3 regions of the Pseudoalteromonas sp. KG3 genome follow, and region 3 is predicted to be linked to each of the others. Evidence: predicted binding sites of a transcription regulator. Region 3 holds the regulator's gene; each other region holds the start of a gene.
What was found. Region 3 encodes MetJ, which represses methionine synthesis genes. Its sites were predicted from a motif close to TAGACGTCTAGACGTCTA; they were not measured.

Region 1: the regulator MetJ is predicted to act here: its motif matches at 2,900-2,917, upstream of metE (5-methyltetrahydropteroyltriglutamate--homocysteine S-methyltransferase).
Region 2: the regulator MetJ is predicted to act here: its motif matches at 2,940-2,957, upstream of metK (methionine adenosyltransferase).

What each region holds. Positions count from the first base shown of each region.
Region 1 covers NZ_CP098523.1:1,013,697-1,018,247, forward strand. Annotated here, with positions in the region: gene NDQ71_RS04885 (acyloxyacyl hydrolase) at 1-371, shown strand, start outside; gene NDQ71_RS04890 (DUF2897 family protein) at 424-564, shown strand; gene metE (5-methyltetrahydropteroyltriglutamate--homocysteine S-methyltransferase) at 609-2,882, opposite strand; gene NDQ71_RS04900 (LysR substrate-binding domain-containing protein) at 3,173-4,060, shown strand; gene NDQ71_RS04905 (YdcF family protein) at 4,113-4,551, shown strand, end outside.
Region 2 covers NZ_CP098523.1:1,809,071-1,813,621, forward strand. Annotated here, with positions in the region: gene NDQ71_RS08540 (hypothetical protein) at 1-467, opposite strand, end outside; gene tkt (transketolase) at 790-2,781, opposite strand; gene metK (methionine adenosyltransferase) at 3,059-4,210, shown strand.
Region 3 covers NZ_CP098523.1:3,001,968-3,006,518, reverse strand. Annotated here, with positions in the region: gene metL (bifunctional aspartate kinase/homoserine dehydrogenase II) at 1-963, opposite strand, end outside; gene metB (cystathionine gamma-synthase) at 970-2,232, opposite strand; gene metJ (met regulon transcriptional regulator MetJ) at 2,468-2,788, shown strand; gene NDQ71_RS14210 (malic enzyme-like NAD(P)-binding protein) at 2,872-4,113, opposite strand.

The DNA of each region.
Region 1 (4,551 bases), 1.9 Mb from region 3:
TACAGACGCTATTTAAAAACACCCATGTTTACTTAGAATCAAGTATTAACTTATGGCAATATGGCGCTGAAAATAATCACCAGACCAATACAGTGCTGGCTTTGTCGCCGGTATTTCAATACCCGATCGGATCAGTTGCAAGCATTCCCCTGTATTTTGAAGCTGGAATTGGTGTTTCATTAATTAACGACACTCACTTTGCAGGCAAAAATGTAAGCACCCACTACCAATTTGAAGACCGCCTTGGGTTGGTTGCTGACTTTGGAAAAACTAAGGCCGCACTACGCTATTTACATTATTCAAATGCGGGATTTAAAAGTCCAAACCCTGGCCTTGACTTTATTTCGCTGTCGTTAGCTCGGCGTTTTTAAAGTGTATAATAGCTGCTAAACTCAGTGAAAATTAATTGGTCATTAAAAAATCATGCAAATTTGGCAAGTCCTTATTATCATTGTTGTGCTGGCAGTTATTATCGGCAATATCATGCTATTAAAGCACTCAGCAAACATTGGTTTTAAAGCCCAGGATAAAAAAACAGACACCAGAGCGCAAAAAAAGCCCTAACCTAGTTTAGTTAGGGCTTTGCATCGTAGGGGATGTTCTTTAATTTAGGTAAGCTCTTTTCTGAGTTCTTTAGTTGCTTTAACCATGTTATCAAGTGCTTGACGCGTTTCTTCCCAGCCACGGGTTTTCAAACCACAGTCTGGATTAACCCATAAGCGCTGAACAGGTATTTTTCGCGCCGCTTTGTGGATCAAGGCTTTTATCCATGCAATGTCGGGCACATTCGGTGTGTGAATATCATACACCCCAGGACCAATATCATTCGGGTATGCAAAATCCTCAAATGCTGCAAGTAACTCCATGTTTGAACGCGACGTTTCAATGGTGATCACATCAGCATCCATATCTGCAATCGCAGCAATGATGTCATTAAACTCGGCGTAGCACATATGCGTATGAATTTGCGTTTCATCTTTCACACCACTGGCAGACACCCTAAATGCATACGCAGCCCATTCCAAGTATGCTTGCCATTGGCTGGCTTTTAGCGGCATACCTTCACGAAATGCAGGTTCATCAATTTGAATGATTTCAATACCCGCATTTTGCAGATCAACCACTTCATCGCGCAGTGCAAGTGCTATTTGATTAGCTATGGTTGGCTTATCTAAATCATCACGAATGAATGACCAAAATAGAATCGTCACAGGGCCTGTGAGCATGCCTTTCATTTTCTTGTCAGTCAGCGATTGCGCATATTTACTCCACTCAACCGTCATTGGCTGTTCACGTGAGACATCGCCCCAAATGACTGGCGGTTTCACACAGCGTGAGCCGTAACTTTGTACCCAGCCAAATTGAGTAAAAGCAAAGCCTTCAAGGAGCTCTCCAAAATACTCAACCATGTCGTTTCGCTCAGCTTCTCCGTGCACTAATACATCAAGATCGAGCGCTTCTTGCTCTTCAACCGCGTAACGAATTTCTGCCGCCATTTGCGATTGGTATTGTGCAGCGGATAACTCCCCGGCTTTAAAATCACGTCGGGCTTTACGAATAGCCTGTGTTTGCGGGAACGACCCTATCGTTGTGGTTGGTAATAGCGGCAAATCAAGCGCCGCATGTTGCTTTTCGATACGCTGAGCAAATACGCTGTTGCGCTCACCATCTGTTGCCGTTAATGCACTGACACGTTGCTGCACAGCAAGATTATTCACCCGCTTTGACGTTAAACGTGCTTTAACTGGTGCGCAGTAGCTTTGCAACGCGCTGACATCATTACTTGCAAGTGCCGCTTTTAGTAATGCCAGTTCTTGGCCTTTTTGTTTCGCGAATGCAAGCCACGAACGCAGCTCATCATCAAGCTGTTGCTCTTGGTCTAAATCCACTGGGGTATGTAATAAGGAACACGACGGCGCAAGCCATAAGTTATCAGCACGCTTTGCAGCAATGTCTTTTACATTTGCATAGACAACTTCTAAGTCAGCGCGCCATATATTACGACCGTTGATAACACCAAGCGACAGCACTTGTGATGGACTTAATAGCAAATCAAGCGTTGTCACATCTACATCGCTTGCAACACAGTCAAAGTGCACACCATCAACTGGGTAGTCAGCAATATCGTTATAATAAGCAGTTACTGAGTCAAAATAACTGGCAAGTAGCAACTTTACACCTTGTCCGGCTAATGCATTTAAGCTCGTTTTTAATGCATTGCGATAATCTTGTGCAAGTTCAAGGCCCAAAATAGGCTCGTCAATTTGTACCCACGCAACCCCTTGCGCAGCAAGTTTAGCTAATACCTGTTGATAAACGGGCAGTAGCTTTTCAAGTAAACTTAATTTATCAAACTCTTTACCTGCACATTTAGCTAAATAAAGGTAACTGACAGGGCCCAATAACACCGCTTTTGCTTGATAACCTAATTTTTGTGCTTGGGCAACGTGTTCAAATAACTCGCTCCAAGTTAATTGAAACTGCTGATCACTGCTAAGCTCAGGCACAATATAATGATAGTTAGTGTTAAACCACTTGGTCATTTCGCTGGCTGCACATGCACAACCTGTTGGTGCGCGGCCACGACCAATACCAAACAAGGTATCCAGATCCACGCTGCCATCCGCTGTTTGATGACGCTCAGGGATAGCACCAACTAATAAACTGGTAGCCAGTACATGGTCGTACCAAGCAAAGTCGCCCACCGGTAATAAATCAATACCAGCATCAGCCTGCAGTGCCCAATTTTCTGCGCGGATCGCCTCCCCTTGCGCTAATAGCTCTGCTTGAGTGATGTTACCTGCCCAATATGATTCAACTGCAAATTTCAATTCGCGCTTTTTACCTATTCGCGGAAAGCCTAAGTTATGTAATTGTGCCATATGCTCTAATCTCTATTTAGCTGTTTAGATGGCTAAAATCTACACTCGTGATTGCAATCGTACAATTGATGCTTTCTCAGTTCTAACGTGAGGTAAATTCATGGAAATAATTTTAATAATCTAAAAAAATACAATGACAACGCTGTCAAATTTAATGCTATAGTGAACTTGTAAACTTTACGTGAAAAAATGACGTTATTTAGCCATCTAGACGTTGAAGCACCTTTAATAAAAGCGTATTATGTCTGCAATCTGAGTTCAGCTCACTTTTACCATGAGAATTATTAAAGATGATTGATGTAAAACATTTGAAAACCATCGCAACCTTGAAAGAAACCGGTTCTTTGGTGAATACTGCGCGGGAATTATTTTTGACTCAATCTGCTTTATCACATCAAATCAAAGATTTAGAAAACAAGCTTGATTGCCAACTATTTGAACGTAAAACTCAACCGGTACGTTTTACTCCGCAAGGTATGCTATTGCTAGAACTTGCAAACGAAGTACTGCCTCGCGTTGAGGCGACTAAGTGTCGTTTGAAAGAAAGTCTTAACCAACCAATCTCACAATTACGCCTAAGTGTAGAATGCCACGCCTGTTTTCATTGGTTACTACCGACGATTAAAGAATTCAATAACTTTTGGCCAGATATTAAAGTGGATTACGAGCGCGGCTTTAGTTATGACGCTATACCTGATCTGCTCAGCGATGAACTGGACTTAGTATTAACCTCAGATATTCGTGAGCCAGATAAACTTGAATACGCACATTTATTTGATTTTAAACTTAAGCTCATTGTTGCCCCTGATCATGAACTGGCAAAAAAAGCCTATGTCACAGCCCTTGATCTAAAAAACGAAACCATTATTTCGTACCCTATTCCTCGTGAACGTCAGGATATATTTAAGCATTTCATTCAAAATGCACGCTATGACGGTACTTTAAAAACGGTTGATCAAGGCTTATTAATTTTTCAACTAGTAAGCGCGGGAATGGGCGTTGCGGCATTACCAGATTGGTTAGTCACACCTTATGAAAGCCAAGGGCTGATAAAATCAATTCCGTTGGGTGCGCTGGGCTTAACACGGCCGATGTATTTAGCGATGAAAAAGAATATGAAAGACAATCCAGTCTATCGCCACTTTTTAAATACCTGTAAGTTAAATAACGGTCGATAAAATAACAGTAACCCAGTAGCATACAAAAAACCCTTTTATGTGTGCTACTGTAATGTTTGAATTAAAAAAAATCCTCGGCGCAATGCTTATGCCGTTACCGTTATTGGGAATACTGTGCTTTATCGCTCTGGTTATCGCGCTGCGCACCAATAAGCTCAGCGCGTATATTGGTATCTTCGCAATCAGCTTTTTACTGCTGGTCAGCACCCCATTTATTGGCCAACAAATAATAGATCCAAGTTCGCAATTAAAATACACCTTTCACTCAAATCAGCAGCCAGCACTCGATAAAATAGTGGTACTGGGTTGCGACGTAAATCCCAACCCACAACTTAGTGCCAATAGTCAGCTCGGTAATTGCGCTAAAAGTCGCTTAATAGAAGGCCTGCGGTTAGCCAACATTTACCCTAATGCGCAACTTATTGTTTCAGGCGGTGGCTATGCAAAAGTCACCAATAGTAGCTTGATGCAACAAACTGCCATCAGCTTAG
Region 2 (4,551 bases), 1.2 Mb from region 3:
TTTATTCCCTCATCGTTCATTGCTTTATCGTAAGTATCATTGCTACGCCTTTTCACCTCATAAAGCATAGTGCGTTCTGCAGCAAAGTTATTTTTAGCTCCCTCTAATTGTTTATCGAAAAGTACATCTTCTAAATTGATAAAGTTATTTTTAAGTGAGTATTCTATTAAAAAATGATAATTACGAAATGGGTATTGTGTTCGCCATAAACGGCGCAGTGGGTTACGGCTATGCTTGATTGAGTTTTTCGCGTTCGGATTAGCGCATATTTGAATGATATCGGCACTGACCATTTTTAAGTCATAGTCATTGAGCTGCGATAACATAGCCAATGCTTGGCAAGTAAATTTAACTTTAGTAAACGGGAAATTAACTGGGAACTTAACACCGAAATCACGACAGTTAAGGGCATCAAGTGGAATAACAGAATGAGCATTAATGGTTTTATTGAGTTTAGACCAAGACATATTTCTTCCTTGTAAATGAGTCTGTGCCTAAAATAATACTTCAAATGACTTGTTAGAGCAAAAATTATTTAATCCAGTACTCTACGTTAACTCGTGCTTTTTCAGTCTCAGCGTACATTTTTGAATGTTAATTTGTTAGATTAAAAACCAGCTCCTCAGTGGTGAATTATATATTAAACCTAGGACCGACTTTAGTCGGGAATCTCATAATGAAACATTCATAGCTGAAGCCATTTCCTACAGGACTTTATATTCTAGAAAACACAAAAAAACCCGCGCTGCGTTTAACACAGTGCGGGCTTTTAAATTTCAATCGTAAAGCTTAAAACAATTCGTTGGCTTTGTTTACGATGTTTTCTACCGTGAAGCCAAAGTGCTCAAACAGCTCATTAGCTGGGGCTGATTCACCAAAGGTGGTCATCCCCACTACTGCGCCGTTTAGGCCTACGTATTTATACCAGTAATCAGCAATGCCTGCCTCTACTGCTACGCGGCGTGAAACTGCAGCTGGTAATACGCTTTCTTTGTATGCAGCATCTTGTGCATCAAATACATCGGTAGATGGCATTGATACAACACGTACTTTTTTACCTTGCTTACGCAGTTCAGCGGCTGAATCTTGTGCTAATTGCACCTCAGAGCCAGTTGCGATTAAGATAAGCTCAGGCTCACCATCACAGCTCAGTACATAACCACCTTTTTTCACATCGCTTAATTGCTGTGCTGAGCGAGTTTGCTGCTCAAGGCCTTGGCGAGTAAAGATAAGTGATGTTGGGCCGTCTTTACGTTCAATGGCTTGTTGCCATGCAATTGCAGACTCAACTTGGTCACACGGGCGCCAGTTAACAAGGTTTGGCGTTAAACGCATGCTAGCAATTTGCTCTACTGGTTGGTGAGTTGGGCCATCTTCACCTAAACCAATTGAATCGTGCGTGTATACAAAAATACTTGGCACTTTCATCAACGCAGCCATACGTACTGCATTACGTGCGTATTCCATGAACATTAAGAAAGTAGCGCCGTAAGGAATAAAGCCTTTATGCAGTGCAATACCATTCATAATCGCTGACATACCAAACTCACGTACGCCGTAATAGATGTAGTTACCGCTTGCGTCATTCGCTTCAAGGCCTTTCGAGCCTTTCCAAATTGTTAGGTTAGAACCGGCTAAATCTGCAGAGCCGCCCATAAATTCAGGTAATAACGGGCCAAATGCGTTTAGTGCATCTTGCGACGCTTTACGCGATGCAGGATTTGCTGGGTTTGCGTCTAGTTGCTCAATATACGCTTGTGATTTTTCAGCCCAATCAGCTGGTAGCTCTGAGCTTGTGCGGCGTTTAAATTCGGCGGCTAATTCTGGGTGTGCAGCGGCGTATGCGGCAAATTTCTCATCCCAGCTAGCTTCAAGTTGCTTACCTTTTTCTTTGCCATCCCACTCGCTGTATATATCAGCTGGGATTTCAAATGCCTCGCCAGTCCAACCAAGGAACTCACGAGCAGCTTTAATTTCGTCTTCACCTAGTGGTGCGCCGTGACAATCATGGCTACCTGATTTATTTGGTGAACCGTAACCAATTACTGTTTTACAACAAATAAGCGTTGGCTTGTCAGTCACACTGCGTGCTTCTTCGATGGCTGCGCGAATTGCATCTGAATCATGGCCGTCAACATTACTTACTACATGCCAACCGTAAGCTTTAAAGCGTGCTGGGGTATCATCACTAAACCAGCCTTCCACTTCACCATCGATTGAAATACCGTTGTCATCCCAAAACGCCACTAACTTACCAAGGCCTAATGTGCCGGCAAGTGAACAGGCTTCATGAGAAATACCTTCCATTAAGCAACCATCGCCTAAGAACGTATATGTGTGGTGATCAACAATCTCATGGCCTTCACGGTTAAATTGTGCCGCTAATGCTTTTTCAGCAATCGCCATACCGACTGCATTTGTGATCCCTTGACCAAGTGGGCCCGTAGTGGTTTCAATCCCTGGTGCATAACCGTACTCTGGGTGACCAGGTGTTTTTGAATGCATTTGACGGAAGTTTTTAATTTCCTCAATTGGCAAATCATAACCACTTAAGTGCAATAGAGAATAAATAAGCATTGAACCGTGGCCGTTTGAGAGTATAAATCGATCTCTGTCTACCCACTCTGGATTTGTTGGATTATGATTTAGATAATCGCGCCATAGTACTTCTGCGATATCAGCCATGCCCATAGGGGCTCCAGGGTGGCCTGATTTGGCCTGTTGTACTGCGTCCATTGATAAGACGCGAATAGCATTTGCAAGTTCTTTGCGAGACGGCATGAATTCTCCTACCTTTAACTGTATTTGCGCTGGTTGTTGTGTGTTTTTCAAGAACACCCATTCTTACTTATTGTGGGGGCTGTGTGCAATTAAAAACCCTGATTAAATTGGCTATTATGAAAATTTTTTAAGAACAAAAAGTTATTAGTAATTTTATTTAGACGTCTAGGCGTAAAAACACTATGCAACTATGGTTGTTTTAGATAAAATACGCCCCTTAATTTTTTAGCGCTCTTACCGACGTTTGTGAAGCGCAATATTTGTGAGCAGAAAGACAATGGCAAAACATTTATTTACTTCTGAATCTGTTTCTGAAGGTCATCCGGATAAAATCGCGGACCAAATCTCTGACGCGGTACTTGATGCCATCTTAGAACAAGATTCTCATGCCCGTGTTGCGTGTGAAACTTACGTTAAGACTGGTATGGTTATGGTTGGTGGTGAAATCACTACTAGCGCATGGGTTGATATTGAAGAAATCACTCGTAAAACTGTACGTGAAATTGGCTACACGCATTCAGACATGGGTTTTGATGCTGATTCTTGTGCAATTTTAAACACTATCGGTAAGCAATCACCTGATATCAACCAAGGTGTTGACCGTACTAGCCCTGAAGAACAAGGCGCTGGTGACCAAGGTTTAATGTTTGGTTATGCATGTAACGAAACTGAAGTATTAATGCCTGCACCTATCACTTACTCACACCGTTTAGTACAGCGTCAAGCGCAAGTACGTAAAAGCGGCGAGCTAAACTGGTTACGCCCAGATGCAAAATCACAAGTTACATTTGCATACGAAAATGGCAAGCCTGTAAGCATTGATGCTGTGGTACTTTCTACTCAACACAGTGAAGACATTTCACAAAAAGATTTAGTCGAAGCCGTGATGGAAACTATCATCAAGCCAGTATTGCCTGCAGAGCTTATCTCTAAAGCAACTAAGTTCTTTATCAACCCGACTGGCCGTTTTGTTATCGGTGGCCCTATGGGTGACTGTGGTCTTACTGGTCGTAAAATCATCGTTGATACTTACGGCGGTATGGCTCGTCACGGTGGCGGTGCTTTCTCTGGTAAGGATCCATCAAAAGTTGACCGCTCAGCTGCATACGCTGCACGTTACGTTGCTAAAAACGTGGTTGCTGCTGGCCTTGCTGATAAGTGTGAGCTACAAGTGTCTTACGCAATTGGTGTTGCAGAGCCTACCTCAATCAGTGTTGAAACCTTTGGTACAAGTAAATTAGAAGAAGCTCGTTTAATCGAACTTATTCGTGAACACTTTGACTTACGCCCATACGGCCTAATCCAAATGCTTGATCTTGAGCGCCCAATTTATCAACCAACAGCGGCTTACGGCCACTTTGGTCGCGATGAATTCCCTTGGGAGCGTACTGACAAAGCAGACGCACTTCGCGCAGCCGCTGGTCTTTAATACCAGCCTCTGGGTGAATGCAGAAAAAGCGCCAATTGGCGCTTTTTTTATGCCTGCTGATTATGTGCTTTAAGTAATTTATTCACAAAGAGGTTATGAGGCGCTGCGCTTTAGAGAAGTAATTGAAAAAATAGCGGCTAGGTTTTAGGAAGTGGCTAGCTACTAGAGGGTATTCGAAGCCAGTGGCGTTTTTTCTCATTTGCTCTCATTCACTTCTCTTTGTGCAAAAAGGTTTTTGACGCTGAGTATTATTTGTAGGCGAGTGGCTTGCCACCGCGAAGGATAAAATGTTTGTCGCGAGGTAAACTCGCTGCTACCTAACGTAGGCGCGGGTTTACCCC
Region 3 (4,551 bases):
AATTAGCTGGCTTAACTCACCAATTTCACCGCCTCGCAACTGATCAATACGCAATAAATCAATATTTTCTAAGGTGGTGATAAAACGCTTAGCCTTACTGTACCCTTCTTTAACGACCTCTGTAGCACTGGCTTCGGTATCATAACTGCTGCGAACCACTAGCTTAATATCAGTATTTTTCAGAGGTGATAAGGTTTTCGCATGCAATACCGGGTTGCCTAAACGAGCCAGCAAATTAGCTTGGCCGCGGCATACCTTTGAGTACTTAATGGCTTTTTTAACTTTACGCGGATCAGTACTAAATACCCCTTGGGTATCAGTCCAAATAGATACTTGGTTGGCATGGCAATAACTGCTTAACAAAGTGGCACTGTAATCACTGCCATTGCGCCCAAGGGTTACCGTATTTGCTTGGCAATCGGCGGCAATAAAGCCAGTAACCACATTAATGCAATGTGCCGAGATCAACTCAGCACAGGCCTGTTGATTTTTTTGATGTAATAACTGCCCATCATTTAAAGTAAATAACAGACGCGCATCAACATCTTTCGCCTCTAGGCCTAGTTGCTGCAAATAGGTTGCTAACAAGCGTGCCGACCACACTTCGCCATGAGCAAGTAATGCAGCTTCCTGTAAGCTTTGCTGCTGCGCTTGTTGTGCTATTAAGGCCAACTCTTGATCAAGTACGTTTAATGCTGCGTGTCGCGCCGTAGGGCTTAACAATTGCTCAATCAAAGTACGTTGGTGGTTATCGAGCTGCAGTAAAATATCACTTACTGCTTGTTGATCACCTTGTTGGTAGCTTTGCCACAACTTAACTAGCGTATTGGTGGTTTTACCGGCGGCAGAAACTACCACACAGTCACCCGCTTCAGTATGCGCTAAAATAATATTGGCAACGGCCTGATAACGCTCGGCTGAGCTTAAGCTAGAGCCACCAAATTTATGAACTATATTTACCATTTTCTATTACCACAAAGCCGTATGTGCTGGAGTCAGCTTAAATGAGCTTGATTGCTCTTTATCTTGTTGTTGCGAAACCGATGTTGCTGTAGTTGCTGCATGCAGGCCTTGACCCGGTTTCACTTTATTAAATACGCGATCTAAATCAGCCAGCAAATCTTTTGCGTCTTCAATACCGACCGAAATACGGATCAAAGTATCACCTACTCCGGCCGCTAAACGCGCGGTTGCTTCCATTCCAGCATGCGTCATGGTTGCTGGGTGGCAAATTAAGCTCTCTACGCCACCTAATGATTCCGCTAAGCTGAATTCTTCAAGGCTAGTTAAAAATGCCGCGGCATCGTTAACATCACCTTTAATATCAAAGCTTACCATACCACCAAAGCCTCGTTGTTGTTGTTTTGCCAACTCATGTTGCGGGTGAGACTCAAGGCCAGGGTAATATACTTGGCTCACATAGGGCGAGCTTTCTAAATACTGAGCAATGATAAAGGCATTTTCTTGATGCTGACGCAGGCGGACATTCAACGTACGTAGGCCCCGTAAGGTTAAATAGCTATCAAACGGTGCGCCGGTAATACCAATATTATTAGCCCACCATGCAAGCTCATCACCTAACTGTTGCGTTGCGGCAATCACAGCCCCACCCACTACATCAGAATGACCATTAATATATTTAGTGGTTGAATGCACCACAATATCAACACCAAATTCAATGGGATTTTGTAACGCCGGTGACAAAAAGGTGTTATCAGCGCCGACTAACGCACCGCACTGCTTGGCAATTGTGGTGATCGCTTTAATATCTGTTAAGCGTAAAATTGGGTTACTGGGTGTTTCAATCCAAATAAGCTTTGGTTTGATCTCAAGAATTTTTTGATGGTTTTCAGCTTTAGTTAAATCTAAAACCACTAATTTTAATAACCCGCGCTTTTCAAGCGAGGTAAATAAACGATAGCTGCCACCATAGCAATCATGTGGGATCACTAAAGTATCATCACTATTAAGTAGTTGCGTGGCTAAATGCACTGCCGCCATGCCGGTTGCAGTGATTATACCCTTGGCGCCGCCTTCAAGTTTTGCAAGGGTTTCGGCTAAGATATCTCGATTTGGGTTACCGCTGCGGCCATAATCATATTGGCGCTTGGTATCAAAATCAGCAAATGAGTAGGTGGTCGATAAATGAATGGGAGGCACAACGGCGCCATGCTGTTTATCTGCATCAATGCCATTACGCACTGCAATAGTTGCTTTGTTCTTTTGACTCATAACGTCACCTACAATTAAATGGATGTTTAGACGTCTAAAAGGTTAGAGGATCGGATTTAAGAAGTCAAAGCATTTATGCTGTTTTAGCTGTAACTATGGCAGTAAAAACATTTAAGTCGCTAGATGGCTAAATAACTAGTATTTGACTATCTTATTTAAAACGATAGAATTTCGGCATCTTTGCGCAGCAAAAGGTCGCGCAAACAATTAACAACCTGAGGCAACGACACATCCTATGGCTAAATGGAATGGTGAATATATTCACCCATACGCAGAACACGGGAAAAAATCAGAACAAGTTAAAAAGATCACCGTTTCGATCCCGTTAAATGTATTAAAAGTTTTAACTGATGAGCGTACTCGCCGTCAAATTAACAATCTTCGCCATGCAACAAACAGCGAACTACTTTGTGAAGCATTTTTACACGCATTTACTGGCCAACCATTGCCAAACGATGAAGACTTACGTAAAGATAATCCAGAGAAAGTACCTGAAGAAGTGAAGAAAATCATGCTTGAGATGGGTCTAGAAGTACCTGTACTCAACGAAGATTAAACAAAAATATACTTCAGGGATTGGCTACAAAAAAAACCTCAGCGACTTACGTTACTGAGGTTTTTTATTAACCAGCAAATAAGTTACGCCATGTAATTTTCAGGCATATCGATTTGCGCAACACCCGAATCTATAGCCGCCTGCGCGACAGCTTTAGCGATACGCGGTAATAAACGCGGATCCATCGGTTTTGGAATAATATACTCAGGGCCAAATTCAAGCTTATCTACACCCGCTGCTTTTAACACTTCAGCAGGGACTGGCTCTTTAACAATACTACGAATAGCATCAACCGCCGCAATTTTCATTTCATCATTAATTTTGCTGGCGCGTACATCGAGTGCACCGCGGAAAATAAATGGGAAACACAATACGTTATTTACTTGGTTTGGATAATCAGAACGACCCGTCGCCATAATTAAATCATTTCGTGCACCGTGAGCAAGCTCAGGTGATATTTCTGGATCTGGGTTTGAACACGCAAATACTACGGGTCTATCAGCCATCAGTTTTAGATCTTCAGCTGCTAATAGGTTTGGCCCAGATACCCCCACAAAAACATCGGCATCAGCAATTACATCTTGCAAAGTACGTTTATCAGTATTGTTAGCAAATAACTGTTTATATTCGTTTAAATCATCACGACGAGTATGGATCACACCTTTACGGTCTAGCATATAAATATGTTCACGCAATGCACCACACTTAATCAGCAATTCCATACATGCAACCGCAGCCGCGCCTGCACCTAAGCACACGATAATGGCATCTTCAATATCTTTACCTTGCACTTCAAGTGCATTGATCATGCCTGCGGCTGTAACAATCGCAGTACCGTGTTGATCGTCGTGGAACACCGGAATGCTACAACGTTCGATCAATGCCTTTTCGATTTCAAAGCATTCTGGCGCTTTAATATCTTCTAAGTTAATGCCACCAAACGTATCTGCGATGTTTGCCACCGTATTAATAAAGTCTTCAGTGGTATTGTGTTTTACTTCAATATCAATCGAATCTAGGCCTGCAAAGCGTTTAAATAATAAAGCTTTACCTTCCATTACTGGTTTTGACGCCAATGGCCCTAAGTTACCTAAACCTAAGATTGCGGTACCGTTAGTAATAACCGCAACCATATTGCCTTTACCTGTGTATTTATAGGCATTAGCAGGATCAGCAGCGATTTCACGTACAGGTTCTGCAACACCAGGGCTATATGCTAAAGCGAGATCTTGGACTGTTTCAGCCGGCTTAGTTAGCTCGACACTGATTTTTCCTGGAACGGGATGCGAATGGTAATGTAAAGCTTGTTCACGAAAATCTGACATAACGCGATTTTATCCTGCAAGTAAATTAAGTTGAAAGTGAGAGTAAGCAGTTCTTATAGGGAACGATACCTATATTATAATTAAATTCAAGCAATATCAGGTCTATCCTGTTATATGCTATATCCGTTAATTTTATGCGTTTTATCGTCAAGTTTTGCAAAAAAACTGTAATTAAAAGCGATAAAAACCACATAAAGCATCAAAAAACCCAACCAAAAATGCTTGTTAAGTGAATATTTAAAGCAAAAACTATCAGCAAAAGTAGATATTCACATAAGTGAGACGTTAGCAACATTTAGCAGCATAAAGGTTAACTTTATCGACAAAAGCATTTAATCTAGCGCTTTAACACGATAATCAATATAGAGAATAAATCACTATTTGTCTGTTATTTGCTCGCTATACTGGTTATAAAAGTGGGAAATAGTCACAACATAA